2 regions of the Halomonas sp. MMSF_3323 genome follow, and region 2 is predicted to be linked to the other one. Evidence: predicted binding sites of a transcription regulator. Region 2 holds the regulator's gene; the other holds the start of a gene.
The links. Region 2 encodes sigma-54, which starts transcription at its own class of promoters, with help from an activator protein. Its sites were predicted from a motif close to TGGCACNNNNNTTGCTNT; they were not measured.

Region 1 (6,767 bases), on a different contig from region 2:
CGCTCTACCGCATGGCCGGTTCCCCAGGCACCAGCGGTGTACAGCTTCAGAACAACAACAACGCCGGCTTCAGCCTGTTCTCGCTGATGAACCGCCAGAGCACGCCACCTTCAAATAATGGAGACCTGTTCAATCTGGTCAGGCTGCAGCTGGCCCAGCGCACTCGGGTTCGAATCAATCCCTGCCATGGCATCAACAATGTCTCGGTGTCACTGGGAGAGGTAGGCAGCCATCGCTTCACCACCCTGGGCCAGCCTGCCTCAGGCGTCGCCGACACCCCGGTACATGTCACCGCCTGGTGTCACTCCGACGGCGACATCAAGTGGGCCGTACTGGGCAAGTCGGCAGCCTACGATCCCGGCGGGAATCAGGGTATTCTGGCCCTGGACAGTGCGGAGGAAAGCGCCAGCGGCGTGGGTATCCAGCTGATCCACACCGGTAGCCTGGCGCCACTGCCGATCACCCCCGAAGGCAGCGCCTTCGACGCCTACCGCTGGATCGACACCAACCTTCATGCGCAGGGCGGCAACATCTTGATGCTCGACTTTCTGGCCCGCTACGTGAAGACCGGCACCGTCACGCCAGGTACCGCCAATGGCCATGCCACCCTGGTGCTGTCGCCTAAATGAGTTTCCACCGTCTTCGCTCTACGACAGGCAGGCAGCCGGTTCAGCAACGCTCGCCCGGCTGCCGGCGACCCGCGACACCACCCCGCCGACGATGATCAGGCAGGGGGATGGCAAGGGGTTCTCCGCCAGGCGCTGATCGATATTGCCAAGGGTGCCCACCAACGAGGCCATCTCGGGAAGACTGGCGTTGGCCACCAGCATCACCGGCCAGTCCTGTGGCAGGCCTGCGCCACGCAGGCCACGGGTAATCGCGCCAAGCTTGTTGAGCCCCATGTAGAACACCAAGGTCTCGTCGCGTCGGGCCAGTGATGCCCAGTCCGGCTCGCCCCCCTCGCGACACTGCTGGGCGGTGATCAGGCGAAGGCTCTGGGCGTGGCCGCGATCGGTCAGCGGAATCCCCATGGCGGCGCAGGCGCTGGCCGCCGCCGAGATGCCGGGCACGATCTCACGCGCAATGCCGGCCTCGTCGAGGGCGTCGAGTTCTTCCCCGAGGCGCCCGAAGATGCCCGGATCGCCGCCCTTGAGGCGCACCACCGCCTTGCCCTGGCGCGCCAGCGCCACCAGCAGGGTGCCGATCTGCGCCTGATCGACGCTGTGGTGGCCCCTGGCCTTGCCGACATAGTGGCGCTCGACACCGGCCGGAATCATCGCCAGCACCTCGGGCCCCACCAGGCGGTCGTAGACCACCGCGTCGGCGTGTTCGATCCGATCCAGCGCCTTGAGCGTCAGCAGTTCACCCGCACCGCTGCCCGCCCCCACCAGCGCGACCCGGCCAACAGCGCCGCCTGACCGATGGCCAGCGCCGCTGGCAGCGGACCGGGAGGCCAGCCGGTCGGCCCAATGCTGGCTTTGCCCTGCCAGTCGCCCCAGCAGCATCGACAACCCGTCCAGACGACGTGCCAGCCAAGGCGTCGTCCCCGCTTCAACAAGGTGACCCAGCCGGTCTCTAGGCCGACTGGGGTTGTGCACGCTCGATGCGACCACGGCTCTTCTCCTCTTCCACCAGACTCTTCAATTCGGGAATACAACTGCCGCACTGGGTGCCACAGGCCAGCCGCGCGCCGAGCGCCTCGACGCTGTCGTCGCCGGCACGAATCGCCCGCTGGATCGGGGTGCGCCCCACCTGATGGCAACTGCACACGATCGGCCCCTGGTCAGCGGCGCCGTCATGACAGGCCGCCAGCACTCGCCGCCGATGCTGCTGACCCATGGCCTCGCCACGTGCGGCCTCGTCGAAGCGCTCGCACAGCCAGCCAAGCCCCGGCAGTTCGCTGACCGGGCCAACCATCAGCCACCAGCACAGGCGTCCTTGCTCGAACCCCGCCAGGCGCCAGCGACCACTGGCCGGGTCCTGGGCCACCGGGCCCAGCTCCCCCGGCAACTGGCGTGCGGCCCAGTCGAGCCAGTCGCGTTCGACGCCCGCTTTCTCGACGCTCCCTTTCTCAACACCCCCTGGCTCGATCGGCTCACCGGCCAGTTGCCATCGCTCCGCCGAGGCCAGCGGGACCCGCGTCCAGTAGTTCGTCCCCTCGACCACCCGGGCCGCCAGGCCCGAACCCTCGGGTGGTCCCTGCTGGGCCAGTGCCCGGGAAACCACCAGGGTCGCCTCCCAGGCGTGCTGCAGCGGCGTGACCGCCACCGCGCCATGCTTGGTCTCCGGCTGGCCAGAAAGCGGATCAACGTCCGGGGCGAACAGGCTCCCCGCCAGCGGCGAGTGACTGAAGCGCGGTGTCCAGTGGATGGGCACGAACACTTCCCCACGGCGCTGGGCGGCAGAGACCCTGACGCGGGCGCGCATCTCGCCGCTGCGCGAGCGGATCCTGGCGAGCCCCTGGTCACACAGCCCCAGGGCCTCGGCGTCATCCCGATGGACCTCGACGAAGGGCTCGGAGCGGTGATTCATCAGTCGGCTGGCCCTGGCGGTACGGGTCATGGTGTGCCACTGATCGCGCACCCGCCCCGAATTCAGCCGCAGCGGATAGTCGGCGTCAGGCGCCTGGCGCGGCGCCCGCGCGCTCACCGGCCACAGCCGTGCCCGGCCACTCTCGGTGTAGAAGCGGCCGTTTTCGAACAGCCGCGCGGTGCCTCGTGGTGCGCTTGCCGTCACCGGCCACTGGATCGGTGCGAGATCGTCGTACTCGACCCGGGACAGCCCCGCCAGCCCGGAAATATCGAAGGCCCGCCGTCCCTGGTTGTCGAGGCCCGACAAGCGCGCATGCTCGTCGAAGATCTCGCTGGGGTGGTCATAGGCGAAGGCCTCGCCGAAGCCCAGGCGCTCGGCCACCCGGCACAGGATCCACCAGTCGTGGCGGGCCTCGCCCGGCGGCGGCAGGAGACCGCGCTGGCGCGAGATACGCCGCTCGGAGTTGGTGACGGTACCGTCCTTTTCCGACCAGCCGCTGGCCGGCAACACGATATCGGCAAGTTCCACCAGGTCGGTGTCGGCCATGCATTCCGACACGATCACCAGCGGACAGCGCTCGATGGCGCGGCGCACCCGGTCGGCATCCGGCAGGCTCACCAGAGGGTTGGTGGCCATGATCCACAGCGCCTGGATGTCGCCGCGCTCGACGGCCTGAAACAGTTCGACCGCCTTGTGGCCGGGCTCCCGGGGCAGTGTCGGCACCAGCGCCTCGGTCGACCAGAAGCGGGTCAGCCGTTCGATGGCGCCCGGGGTGTGATAGTCCATATGGGCGGCCAGCTGGTTGGCCAGCCCACCGACCTCGCGCCCGCCCATGGCGTTGGGCTGGCCGGTGATGGAAAAGGGGCCGGCGCCGGGCAGGCCAATCTTGCCGCCGGCCAGGTGGCAGTTGAGGATGGCCTGGCACTTGTCGGTGCCGCTGGTCGACTGGTTCACGCCCTGAGAGTAAAGCGTGACCACGTGCAGCTGGGTGGCAAACCAGTAGTAGAAGGTCTCGAGGCGCTCGGCGTCGAGATCGCAGGCCGCCGCCACCGCCTCGATGTCCGACGCCTCGTCCAGGGCGGCGGCAATCGTCTCTTCGGCGCCGTCCACATGGCGCTTCAGATAGACCTCATCGAGCCGTTGGCGACGGGCCATCCAGGCCAGCAGGCCATTGAACAGCAAAGCATCGCTGCCGGGACGCAGCCCCAGGTACAGATCGGCGATCTCGCAGCTATCGGTGACCCGAGGATCGATGACCACGACCCGCATCAGCGGATTGCGGGTCTTGGCCAGACGCAGCCGCTGATACAGCACCGGATGGTTCCAGGCCAGATTGGACCCCACCAGCACCACCAGTTCGGCCTCTTCCAGGTCCTCGTAGTTGCAGGGGACGGCGTCGGCGCCCAGGGTGCGCTTGTAGGCTGCCACCGCCGACGCCATGCACAGCCGCGAGTTGGTATCCAGGTGCGGTGTCCCGAGAAATCCCTTGAACAGCTTGTTGGCGACGTAGTAGTCCTCGGTCAATAGCTGCCCGGACAGGTAGCCGGCAATGGCCTGTGGGCCGCTACCCTCGGCAATCGCTCCCAGACGCTCGGCGACGGCGTCCAGCGCGCTGTCCCAGTCGGTCTCGCGACCGTCCACCCTGGGTCGCGTCAAGCGCCCCTGAACGCCAAGGGTCTCCGCCAGGGCCGAGCCCTTGACGCACAGGCGACCGAAGTTGGCCGGGTGATCCCGATCCCCCCTGAGGGTAACCGCCTCGCCATCGCGACGAAGCTCGACGCCGCAGCCGACCCCGCAGTAGGGACAGGTGGTACCTGTGGCCTCGCCGCCTGCACCGCTGTCGATCTCCGTGCTGTCGCTATCCGTCCGGGTCATCGCGCTCTCCTGTCGGCCATCTTGCTGCCTTGGCATATCGTCGGCATCTCATCGGCAGATCATCGCTCCGCTAGCGGCCGGGCCTTGATCGGTCGGGCCTTGCTGCGGCCCAAACGCACAACGCCCATCCCGTCGAGCGAGGCTCGAGGAGATGGGCGTCGTTGCCGGATGAAATCCCGCGCTGGATTTCGTGTGTGCTAGCGCCCGTTGCGGACGAGTTGTCGGACCGGCCCACCCGCCACCAGCGTCGGGACCCTTCCTGGCCCGGCTTAGTGATGCCCATGGCACCAACAACGGCACTAGCTTTGCCAGTAACCAAAGCAAACCCTGTGCCAGAACACCACAATCGCCCCCTGCAGTGTGGAATGCCGGTGCCAGCCAATTGAAGCCACGACGTTTTTTTCTGACGTTTGCCCAGGCGATGGTGGCGATAAGACGTCTGACAGACCCCAGGCTCGCACCACAACGAACGATGGAGGCCACCGTTTACGCACCCTTTCGGTGCGCGAGCGCCTGCCCGGCATATCTGCGGGGGCACGGTGGCGGCTTTGCAGGGGGTTATCTCCCTGACAGAAAACGACAAGATCGAAAATGGAACGCCTTTTGCGCTGACAGGTGCAGAGGCACCCAAGGTGCACCCCTCATCACGTCGACTCGAGCTCTATCGAGCGACAGCATCATCGAGCCACGCCCATGCCCGAACACGACACCTTGAAGGTCCTGCTGGTCGACGACGAGATAGTGCGCGCCGCCATGGTCGAAGAGGCGCTTGCGCTGGACGGACACCAGGTGGTCTGCCGACTGTCAAGCCCGGCCAGCCTCAACGACATGGTGCAGCAGCATCAACCCGACGTGGTCATCATCGACATGGAATCGCCTGACCGGGACACCCTGGAAAGCATGGCGCTGCTGCAGCGGGAAAACCCTCGACCGGTGGTGTTCTTCGCCGACCAGCACGACCCCGAATCGCTCAAGGCAGCGGTGAAGGCCGGCGTCAGCGCCTATGTGGTGGACGGTCTGGCGGCCAACCGCGTCAAGGCGGTCATCGATGTCGCCATCGCCCGCTTCGAAGCCTTTCAGGGAATGCGCCGCGACCTCGACAAGGCACGCAATCAGCTCGCCGACCGCAAGCGCATCGAACAGGCCAAGGGCCTGTTGATGAAGCATCAGAGCTGCGATGAGGAACAGGCCTACCGCATGCTCCGCAAGCTGGCCATGGACCGCGGCCAGCGCATCGCCCAGGTCGCCCAGAACGTCATCGACATCCTCAAGCCACTGGAGAAGGGATCATGAGTCCATCGCTGTCTTCTGACGCGGCCAGCACGTCCAGAACTGGCGCGCCGCATCCACCCGAGCTCGCCAGCCTGACCCTGGGATTCGTGCCGCTGCTGGATGCTGCGCTGTTGATCATCGCCCGGGAAGGCGGCTTCTTCGCCGCCCAGGGAGTCGAGGTCAGCCTGTCACGCGAGAACGCCTGGTCCACCCTGCGCGACAAGGTCGCCGCCGGCCTGCTTGACGGCGCCCAGATGCTGGCGCCGATGCCGCTGGCCATGAGCCTGGGGTTGTCCCGCGCGCCTTGTGACACCCTGGCCGCCGCGGTGCTGAGCCGCCAGGGCAATACGCTGGTGCTGTCTCGCCGCCTGGCCGAGGCGGTCGGCGCTTCGGTCGACAGCGGGGAGCCCGGCGCCTTCGGCGCGGCCAGCGAACTGGCCCGGCGCTTCAAGGCCTCGCTGAAAGAAGGCACCCGGCCACGCCTGGCCATGGTCTACCCCTACTCCTGCCAGCACCTGTTGCTGCGTGACTGGCTGGCCCGCGGCGACATCGACGTCGACCGCGAGGTCGAACTGGTCGCGCTGCCGCCCCCGCGCATGGTGGACGCCTTGCGCGAAGGCGAGATCGATGGCTTCTGCGTCGGCGAGCCCTGGGGCAGCCTGGCCCAGCATCGTCAGGTGGGTCGAGTGGTGGCCAGCGGTGCGGAACTGATGCCGGCGCATCCCGAGAAGGTGCTGGGGGTGACGGCCTCCTGGGCGCGGCGCTACCCGAATACCCTGTCCGCGCTGCTGCGCGCCCTCCAGGCCGCCGCCCTGTGGCTGGACAAGGCGCCTGAGGCCAGACGCCAGACCCTGGCCTGGCTGGCACTGCCCCCCTACCTCGATGAAGCCGTAGGCCATCTCGACGAGCTGCCGCTGGAAGCCGCCCCGGGCTACCCCTGCATCGGTGAGCGACTGCGCCCCCTGACGGCCGACTTCGAGGGGCTGATCCAGCGGTTGTCGCCGCTGCTCGAGGCTCGCGGGCGACAGCTCGACACCGCCACCCTGGAGGAGTGCTACAGCGCTGTGCATTACGACGCCGCCACGCAC
Region 2 (10,000 bases):
ACTTCGACCGTGCCTGCCAACTGCTGCTGGCCTGCCGCGGCCGGGTGGTCGTCACCGGCATGGGCAAGTCGGGACATGTCGGTGGCAAGATCGCCGCCACCCTGGCAAGCACCGGCACGCCGGCCTTCTTTGTCCATCCCGGTGAAGCCAGTCATGGCGACCTGGGCATGATCACGCCCGGCGACGTGGTCCTGGCATTGTCCAACTCCGGCGAAACCGCCGAGGTCACCGCCCTGCTGCCGCTGCTCAAGCGAATGGGCGTTCCGCTGGTCAGCATGACCGGCCGAGCGCACTCGACCCTGGCCCGCCACGCCGAGGCCCATCTGTACGCCGGGGTCGAGCGCGAGGCCTGCCCGCTGGACCTGGCCCCGACCTCTTCGACCACTGCAGCGCTGGCGCTGGGCGACGCCCTGGCGGTGGCGCTGCTCGAGACACGCGGCTTCACCGCCGAGGATTTCGCCCTGTCCCACCCGGGCGGTAGCCTGGGCAAGCGACTGCTATTGACCGTGGCCGACCTGATGCATACCGGCGACCGCCTGCCCTCGGTGCCGTCGGGCTCGCCGCTACGCGACGCCCTGCTCGAGATCACCCGTCAGGGACTCGGCTTTACCTGCGTGGTATCCCCCGACGGCACCCTGGCCGGGGTCTATACCGACGGCGACCTGCGCCGTACCCTGGATCGCCATCAGGACTTCAGCTCGCTTACCGTGGATGACGTGATGACCACCCCCGGGCGACGCATCGGCCCCGCCACCCTGGCGGCGGAGGCGGTCAAGCTGATGGAAGAAGGCCGGATCACCGCCCTGGCGGTGGTCGATGGCGAGCAGCGCCCAGTAGGTGCACTGCATATGCACGACCTGCTGGCCGCCGGTGTCATCTGACCCTTTTTCAACCCCTTCTTATCAAGGAACACCTTCATGTCTCACGACCTTCTTGCCTCCCTCGCGCCGGAACTGGTGGAGCGCCTGCGCCACATCAAGCTACTGGCGCTGGACGTGGACGGCGTACTGACCGATGGTCGACTGTACTTCCACGCCGACGGCTCCGAGTTGAAGGCGTTCAACACCCTGGATGGCCACGGCCTCAAGCTGGCCAAGCGCGCCGGCATCCAGGTGGCCCTGATCACCGGGCGCAGCTCCCCCATGGTCACTCAAAGAGCCAGAGCACTCGGCATCGAGCACGTACAGCAAGGGGTCGAGCGCAAGCTGCCCGCCCTTGAATCGCTGTGCGATTCGCTGGGCCTGACCCTCGACCAGGTCGCCTACTGCGGCGATGACCTGCCGGATCTGCCCTGCATCCATCGCAGTGCGGTCGGCATCACCGTGCCAGGCGCCCCCTGCTACCTTCGTCAGCACGCCGACTGGGTCACCCAGGTTGCCGGCGGACATGGCGCGGTGCGCGAGATCACCGACACCCTGCTGATGGCCCAGGGCCGCCTCGACGATATCATCGACAGCTACCTGAGCAACGGACCGCTGACATGAAACTGAGCGCACTGCGTCCAGGCTTTCGCTTCTGGCTGGTCATCCTGCTGCTGGTACTCGGTGGCGGCCTGACGTTGCTCGACCCCCGCGAGAGCAACGTCCCCGACCTGGTACCCAATGACAAGGCCGGCGAGCCCGACTACTACCTGGTGGATGCCCGCCTGACCCGCTTCGATGCCCAGGGCACCCCCCACCAGCGCATCGATACGCCACGCCTTGTGCACACACCGCTCGACGACGTCACCCGGGTGGACCAGCCGGACCTTGCACTGATCGACGACAGCGGCCGAGAGTGGATCGCCGACGCCGACAACGGTGAACTGGGTCCGGACGACAACCCCCTGACCCTGTCGGGCGACGCCCATCTCGAGGCCCCCGCGGAGCGTTGGCAGCTTGATACAGAGGTATTGGTCTACGACAGCGACAGTGGCCATGTCTGGAGCGAAACGCCAGCCGTCCTACGCCAACCCCCTCAACAGATGCAAGGGGAGCGCTTCGACGCCTGGATCCATGACAATACCGCTCGCCTGACCGACAATGTCACCGGTCATCATCCGCCAGAGCCTCAATAAGGAGCCCCTTCCATGATGCGTCCAAGTCCCGCCCTCCTGCTTGCCCTGGCCCTTGGCCTGGCCGCCGGCGCCACCGGCAGCAGTGTCCTGGCGCTGGAAAGTGATCGCAGCGCACCGATTCAGGTGGAGGCCGACCAGCTGGATCTCGATGATCGCGCCGGCACCGCGGTCTATACCGGCGACGTGCGCATTGTGCAAGGCAGCATGATCCTCACCGGCGAACGCGTCGAGATCCAGCGCAACGACCAAGGACAACTGTCACTGGCGACCGCGACCGGCTCACGTGCCTACCTCGAGCAGAAGCCATCCCCGGAAGAACCGGTGGTCAAGGGCTGGGGCCGCAAGGTGATCTACCACGTGGCCGAACGCCGCATGGAGCTGATCGACCAGGCTGAGCTGCACAAGGCCAATGACACCTTCGACGGTGCCTATCTGGAGTACTTCCTCGATCGCCGCGTGGTCCAGGCCCGCTCCAGCGCCCAGGGCGTCCAGGGCGAGCAGCGCATTCGCATGACCCTCGAGCCGGAAAGCCAAGGAAACTGATGAAGACTCTCCACGCTCGCCATCTGGCCAAGAGCTACAAGAAGCGTCGCGTCGTCCAGGACATCAGCCTGTCGATCGAGCAGGGCAGCATCGTCGGTCTGCTGGGCCCCAACGGGGCCGGCAAGACCACCTCCTTCTACATGATCGTCGGCCTGGTCAGAGCCGACGCCGGCAGCATCAGCATCGATGATCGGGACCTGAGCCGCGCGGCCATGCACCAGCGCGCGCTGGCCGGTATCGGCTACCTGCCTCAGGAGGCTTCGATCTTTCGCAAGCTGTCGGTGGCCGACAACATCATGGCGATCCTCGAGACCCGCAAGGACCTCGACCGCGAGGGCCGAGAAGCACGTCTCGAGCAACTCCTCGAGGACTTCCACGTCAGCCATATTCGCGACAACCCCGGCATGAGCCTGTCCGGCGGGGAGCGGCGCCGGGTCGAGATCGCCCGCGCCCTGGCCACCGAGCCGGCCTTTATCCTGCTCGATGAACCCTTCGCCGGGGTCGACCCGATCTCGGTGGGCGAGATCAAGTCCATCATTCGTCAACTCAAGGCCCGCGATATCGGCGTCCTGATCACCGATCACAACGTGCGCGAGACCCTCGATATCTGCGATCGTGCCTACATCGTCGGCGACGGCCAGATCATCGCCGAGGGCAGCGCCGAGTCCATCCTTGCCAACCAGCGCGTCAAGGAGGTCTACCTGGGCGAAAACTTCCGCCTTTAGACCGCAGGGCCGCCCGACAGCCGCAGTCGCCTCAAGCGGCCGCAACACTTGCCAGCATCAGCATCCAAGCGCCGGCCCCGAAAGGGTCGGCCTCACCTTGCACACAGGGCCTCCCTCGAAAGAAGCACCTCCCCCCTACCAAGTTGTTCCACATCGACCTTTTCACTCCCTCCCACAGGTCAAAAAACACCAACTTGGCAAGATGCTTGCATGTCTGATGACTCGTCGTTAGGGTAAAGCCTTTCGACAACACTGGTGGATCCCGACCCATGGCCCTCAAGGCGTCACTGCAGCTGCGCATCGGTACCCAGCTGACCATGACCCCGCAACTGCAACAGGCGATCGGCCTGCTGCAGCTTTCGACCCTGGACCTGCGCCAGGAGGTCCAGCAGGCGCTGGAGGCCAACCCCATGCTCGAACTCGAGGACGAGTTCGGCGAACAGCAGACCAGGGAAGCCGCGGAAGATGACTGGGCGGATCAGATTCCCTCGGAACTCAGTTTGGACAGCGACTGGTCCGACACCTACCAGGACCTGGGCACCACCCCCGCCGGCAGTGGCGAGGCGCCGGATTTCGAGCGCCAGGCAAGCTCCCAGTCACTGCACAGCCACCTGAGCTGGCAACTGGCGATGCTCGACGTCAGCGACCAGGAGCGCCTGATCGCCGAGAGCCTGCTCGACGCGGTCAACGCCGACGGCTATCTCGAGCAGACACTGGATGACATCGCCCAGGGGCTCGAGCAAGACGGTCGTCGCCCCCCTCCCCTCGCCGAGGTGGAGGCGGTGCTGGTTCGGCTGCAACAGTTCGAACCGACCGGAGTGTTCGCCCGCGACCTGCGCGAGTGTTTGATGCTGCAACTGGATAGCCTGCCTCGCGATACCGTCCTGCTGCCCCAGGCCGGACGACTGGTAAGACAGTTTCTCGAGGCACTGGCCAGCGGCGACCGACGTCTGCTGAAGCGCCGGCTAGGACTCGATGACGACCAACTCGACAGCGTCATCGAGCTGATCCGAAGCCTCGACCCACGTCCCGGCAGCCAGTTCGGTGACAGCGATAACGACTACGTCATACCCGACCTGGTGGTACGCCACACCGAAGAGGGCTGGCGCGTTGAACTCAACCCGGATGCAATGCCTCGACTGCGCATCCAGCCCGACTACGCTGCGCTGATTCGGCGCGCGGACAAGAGCCAGGACAACCAGTTCCTCAAGGACCACCTGCAGGAGGCGCGCTGGCTGATCAAGAGTCTGTCCAGCCGCAACGACACCTTGCTGAAGGTCGGCCGGGAAATCATGGTGCGTCAGATCGACTTCCTCGAGCAGGGAGAAGCGGCCATGAAACCGTTGGTGCTGGCCGATATCGCAGACAAGGTGGAGATGCACGAGTCCACCATCTCCCGCGTGACCACCCAGAAGTTCGTGCACACGCCTCGCGGCGTGTTCGAGTTGAAGTATTTTTTCTCGAGCCAGGTCGGCCAGGATGGCGACGCCCATTCCAGTACCGCCATCCGCGCCATGATCAAATCGTTGATTCAAAAGGAACCTGCCCGCAAACCTCTGTCGGACAGCAAACTGGTGGAATTGCTGGCGGAAGACGGCGTCAATGTCGCCAGACGCACCGTGGCAAAGTACCGGGAAGCCATGAATATTCCGTCTTCCAGCGAGCGCAAGCGACTGCGCTGAGGCCTTGCGCTGCGGCGTCGCTAGCCTAGTTATCGGGAAAGCGCAAGCACTTGAAATTTCGCATGACATCTGCGTCTTTCTGCGTAGCGTCGAGGGGGTTTGCAGGATCGGAAAAAGGGTTACAATCAAGCCACCACCCGAAAGAGCAAGGAGCCTGTCATGCAAGTCAACATCACCGGCCACCACGTCGAATTGACCGATCCCCTGCGTGACTACGTACAAGAGAAGCTCACCCGTGTGGAGCGCCACTACGACAACATCACCAACGTCCAGGTGACCCTCTCGGTGGAAAAGGAACGCCAGCTGGCCGCCTGCACCCTTCACGCCGCCGGTGCCGACCTGCATGCCGAAGCGCAGGACGGCGACATGTATGCCGCTATCGACGCCCTTGCCGACAAGCTGGACCGCCAGTTGGTCAAGCACAAGGAAAAATCCCAAGCCCGCGCCCAAGGCGCCGGAATTCGCTGACTCTCATGACATTGGAAGCCATTCTCCCTCCCGAGCGCACATTGTTCGATGTCCCGGGAGGCAGCAAGAAGAGGGTGCTGGAGTTTTTCAGCACCTTCATTGCGCAGAACACCCCGAGCCTGGACAGCCAGGAGGTCTTCAGTCGGCTGATCGGACGTGAGCGCCTGGGCAGTACCGGCATCGGCAATGGCGTCGCCATTCCGCATGCCCGCAACCCCCACTGCAAGGCGCCCATCTCCGGCTTCCTCAAACTCGCGGAACCTGTCGACTTCGATGCCATCGATGGTGAGCCCGTCGATCTGGTGTTCGTGCTGCTGGTACCGGAAGAGGCCGACGACGCCCATCTCGCCCTGCTCGGCCAGGTCGCCGGCGTCATGAACGACGCCGACACACGTCACCGTCTGCGCCACGCCAGCTCCCAGCGCGAGCTTCACGAGCGCCTGCAGGAAGCCATCCGCCAACAGGCGCCGGGGGACGACACTCCCTCCTGATCGCGGCCTTGCCTAGGCCATCAGCAATGGACGCCTGCCCAAGGAGACAGGACATGCAGCTCGTGATCATCAGTGGTCGCTCCGGCTCGGGAAAGTCCGTGGCCCTTCAGGCCCTGGAGGACCTGGGGTTCTACGCCATCGACAACCTTCCCGCGACCTTGCTGGGCGCCCTGGTGGACGAGCTGGAAAACGGTCATTCCCGCCGTATCGCCGTCAGCGTCGACGCCCGCAACCTGCCTGAGGCGCTGGAACGCTTCCCCGCCCAGCTGGCGTCCCTCAAGCAGAGTCCGATCGACTGCCAGGTGGTCTACCTGACCAGTGATGCGCGAATTCTGCTCGAGCGCTATTCCCACACGCGGCGCCGTCACCCCCTGACCCGTGATAGCGACATGACCCTGGCGGAAGCCATCGAGTCCGAGCAGAAGGCCCTTTCGGGTATTCGAGACCTGGCCGATCTGGTCATCGACAGCTCTCGCCTGTCGGTGCACGAACTGCGTTCGCGCATCGCCGAACAGGTCGCCGACCACCGCAGCGGCCAGTTGAGCCTGACCGTGGAGTCCTTCGGCTTCAAGCGTGGCGTGCCGCCGGATGCAGACATCGTGTTCGATGCCCGCTGTCTGCCCAACCCCTACTGGGAACCATCACTGCGTGATGCCAATGGCTGCGATCCCAGCGTCATCGACTTCCTCGAACGCTATCAGGACGTCGCCGACATGAAGCGCGATATCCTCGGCTGGGTGCGCACCTGGCTACCGCGCTATCAGCAAAGCCAGCGCAGCTACCTCACCGTGGCGGTGGGCTGCACCGGAGGACAGCATCGTTCGGTCTACCTGGCCGAGGGAATCGCCTCGGCCCTGGCCGACCAGCATCCCCGCGTCCGTCTACGCCACCGCGAACTCGGCCAGCAACGCCGACTGGACAGCGGAGGACTCTAGGCGTGGCCCGACGCACCCTGACCCTGACCAATCGTCGCGGCCTGCATGCACGCGCCGCGACTCGCCTGGTTACCTGCTGCCAACCCTTTGACGCCACCGTCACCGTCCACCATGGCAGCCGCTCGGGTGACGCCGCCAACATCATGTCGCTGCTGATGCTGGCCGCCCCCTGCGGAACGGAACTGACCCTGGAGGCCGAAGGCAAGGACGCGGACGCGGTGCTGGACGCTCTGGAGGCACTGTTCGACGCACGCTTCGACGAAGACGCCTGACGTCTTCCCTCTCCTTGTTTTGACCGCCACCCCCTGCCTGCCAAGGACGCCATGCAACTGATCCAGACCGGCAAGTACACCGAGGTCCACTACGATCCGGACCAGGACGCCTTCATCAAGACCTTCACGCCCAAGACCAGCGATCGCTGGCGCTACCGCCTGGGCATCCGGCGCTACCCCGGCCACAATTTTCGCTATGTCGCCGGCCGACTGGAGCGACTGGGTATCGCCACACCGAAAATCCTGTCGGCAGAGCGCTATCGCCTGGTCACCGCCAACGTGCACGGCATCGCGCTTAAAAAGCTGGTCCTCGACTCTCCGGAACTGCAGAACCGCTACCTGGACATTCTCGAAGCCTTGTACCGTGACCGTATCCACTGTCGTGGCCTGCACACCGAGAACTTCCTGGTCGTCGACGGAGAGGTAATCGCCATCGATCTGGATGCCTACAAGGCGCCGCGGATCTTCACCTATCCGCGCCGAGAGTTCATCGACTGCCTGAGTCGCTCGCTGAAAAACGACGAGGCGTTCCTGTTCGAGCGCTTTCTCGAACGTGTCGACGCCCAGCATCCCTGAGCCCGGCATCCCTAAGCCCAGCAACCCTGAGAAAGCACCGCTCCTCCTTGCGCCCTCGCCTGCCCCGCTCTACCCCGATTTTCCGGGTACGAGCGCTGGTGTTGGCGACGGCAGCAGCAGCGGTGGTAAACTTTTAACTCGTCACTCAGTTTACCACCAAGCGTCCTTCAGGAGCCGACATGACCTCTCCGGTGTGGCATCCCTACGCCCATCTCAAGACCCAGGCCCCTGCCCCCCGGGTAGTCGGCGGCCAGGGCACCCGCTTTACCCTGGACAGCGGCGAATCATTGCTCGACGCGACCTGCTCCTGGTGGTGCATGATCCACGGCTACGGACATCCACGGCTGGTCAAGGCGATTCAGGAGCAGGCTACCACGCTGTGTCACGTGATGCTTGGAGGACTGACCCACGATCCCGCCGACCAGCTCGCCCGGGAACTGGTTCGCGTCACGCCAGAGGGCCTCAACCACGTGTTCTTCTCCGACAGCGGCTCGGTGGGCATGGAGGTGGCGATGAAGATGGCGGTGCAGTACCACCATCTGCGCGGCCGCCCCAACAAGCACCGCATGCTGTCGCTGATGAAGGCCTACCACGGTGATACCGCCGGCTGCATGGCGGTGTGTGACCCCGAAGAGGGCATGCATTCGCTGTTTTCCGGCTTTCTTCCGAAGCACCATTTCGCCCCGGCGCCGACGGCACCCTATACGGCCACGCCAGAGCAGGTCGCCGCCGACCTCGACGCCTTGCGAGCGGTGCTGGAAGCCCACCACCACGAGATCGCCGCGCTGTTGATGGAGCCCCTGCTGCAGGCCGCCGGTGGCCTCAATATGACCTCTCCGGACTATCTGAAGGGTGCTCGCGCCTTGTGTGACGAGTTCGACGTGCTGTTGGTGTTCGACGAAGTGGCCACCGGCTTTGGCCGCACCGGGCGCATGTTCGCCGCCGACCATGCCGGTGTCAGTCCGGACATCATGGTGCTGTCCAAGGGGCTGACCGGCGGCTACCTTGGCCACGCGGCGACCCTGGCCAACGACCGTGTCCATGACACCTTTATCGGCGACAGTGAGCTTCACGCCTTTATGCACGGCCCGACCTTCATGGGCAATCCGCTGGCCTGTCGCGTGGCACTGGAAAGCCTCAGGGTCTTCGAGGAGGACGACTATCTGGGCCGTATCGCTCGGCTCAACGCCATCCTTGTGCAGGAACTCGCCGGCGACAGTGACCTGCGCGCCCACCCTGCGGTGGCCGACATCCGTGTGCTCGGCGCCACCGGCGTGATCGAGGTGCACGACAGTAAAGCGCTGAAAGGCGCCGCCGCCATCGCCCGTGAACAGGGCGTGTGGCTGAGGTCCTTCGGCAGATGGCTTTACACCATGCCTGCCTATATCACCTCGGATGACGAGATGCGCCAGATCATCAAGGCCATGAAGGCTCCTTTCACAGCAAACGCATAACTTTCACAGCAAACGCATAATTAGTGGGCAGGGTCGGCGCTGACTAGCTCTCTACCAGCCCGCCGGCCTATATCACCTCGGATGAGGAAATTCACCAGATCATCAAGGCCATGAAGGCGCCTTTCACAGCAAACGCATAACTTTCACAGCAAACGCATAATTAGTGGGCAGGGTCGGCGCTGACTAGCTCTCTACCAGCCCGCCGGCCTATATCACCTCGGATGACGAAATGCGCCAGATCATCACCGCAATGAAAGCGCCGTTTCTTTCTGCATAGTCAGGGTCGGCGCTGGCTGGCTCTCTACCAGGCGCTACCACGTTCTACCAGCCCCAGAACAGCAGCCACCAGGCGCCGATCACCGGCGCCTGGGCGGCGAGCATGGGCAGCATGGCCAGAAGTCGACGCGGGCCACTGGCGTAGCGTCCGAGGATGCCCCATCCAAGCCCCGCGCTTGCCAGTACGCCAAGCCCCAGCAACAGCGCCCTGGCGTCATTGGCCCAGTGGATCAGCAGGCCATCGCCTCGCAGCAGGGTCAGGGTGGTCATCGACAGGCCCAGGAAGACGCCGACCGCGGCCAGGGGTATCAGGGCGTAGGACAGGTGCCACAGTCGCTGCCAGCGCCAGCGGCCAAGCAGACGGTTGGTCAGCGACAGCGACAGCGAGACAAGCCCCCCCAGCACCAGGGTCGTGGCACCGATATAGCCCAGCAGCAGGGCTCCATCGAGCAGGGTGAAGACGTCGTTGTGTTCGGGATAGTGGGTCAGCAGCCACCAGGGTGCGCTGGTTTCCAGCGGCCA

Region 1: the regulator sigma-54 is predicted to act here: its motif matches at 4,940-4,957, upstream of RBB39_RS05255 (ANTAR domain-containing response regulator).

Annotation. Positions count from the first base shown of each region.
Region 1 is NZ_JASHIT010000007.1:143,129-149,895, reverse strand. Features, by position in the region: gene RBB39_RS05270 (fimbrial protein) at 1-629, shown strand, start outside; gene cobA (uroporphyrinogen-III C-methyltransferase) at 648-1,613, opposite strand; gene RBB39_RS05260 (nitrate reductase) at 1,576-4,407, opposite strand; gene RBB39_RS05255 (ANTAR domain-containing response regulator) at 5,101-5,700, shown strand; gene RBB39_RS05250 (CmpA/NrtA family ABC transporter substrate-binding protein) at 5,697-6,767, shown strand, end outside.
Region 2 is NZ_JASHIT010000022.1:60,510-70,509, reverse strand. Features, by position in the region: gene RBB39_RS12635 (KpsF/GutQ family sugar-phosphate isomerase) at 1-881, shown strand, start outside; gene RBB39_RS12630 (HAD family hydrolase) at 918-1,484, shown strand; gene lptC (LPS export ABC transporter periplasmic protein LptC) at 1,481-2,056, shown strand; gene lptA (lipopolysaccharide transport periplasmic protein LptA) at 2,069-2,599, shown strand; gene lptB (LPS export ABC transporter ATP-binding protein) at 2,599-3,324, shown strand; gene RBB39_RS12610 (RNA polymerase factor sigma-54) at 3,594-5,006, shown strand; gene hpf (ribosome hibernation-promoting factor, HPF/YfiA family) at 5,166-5,474, shown strand; gene ptsN (PTS IIA-like nitrogen regulatory protein PtsN) at 5,480-5,965, shown strand; gene rapZ (RNase adapter RapZ) at 6,019-6,900, shown strand; gene RBB39_RS12590 (HPr family phosphocarrier protein) at 6,903-7,172, shown strand; gene RBB39_RS12585 (hypothetical protein) at 7,224-7,748, shown strand; gene bioA (adenosylmethionine--8-amino-7-oxononanoate transaminase) at 7,928-9,202, shown strand; gene RBB39_RS12575 (4Fe-4S binding protein) at 9,524-10,000, opposite strand, start outside.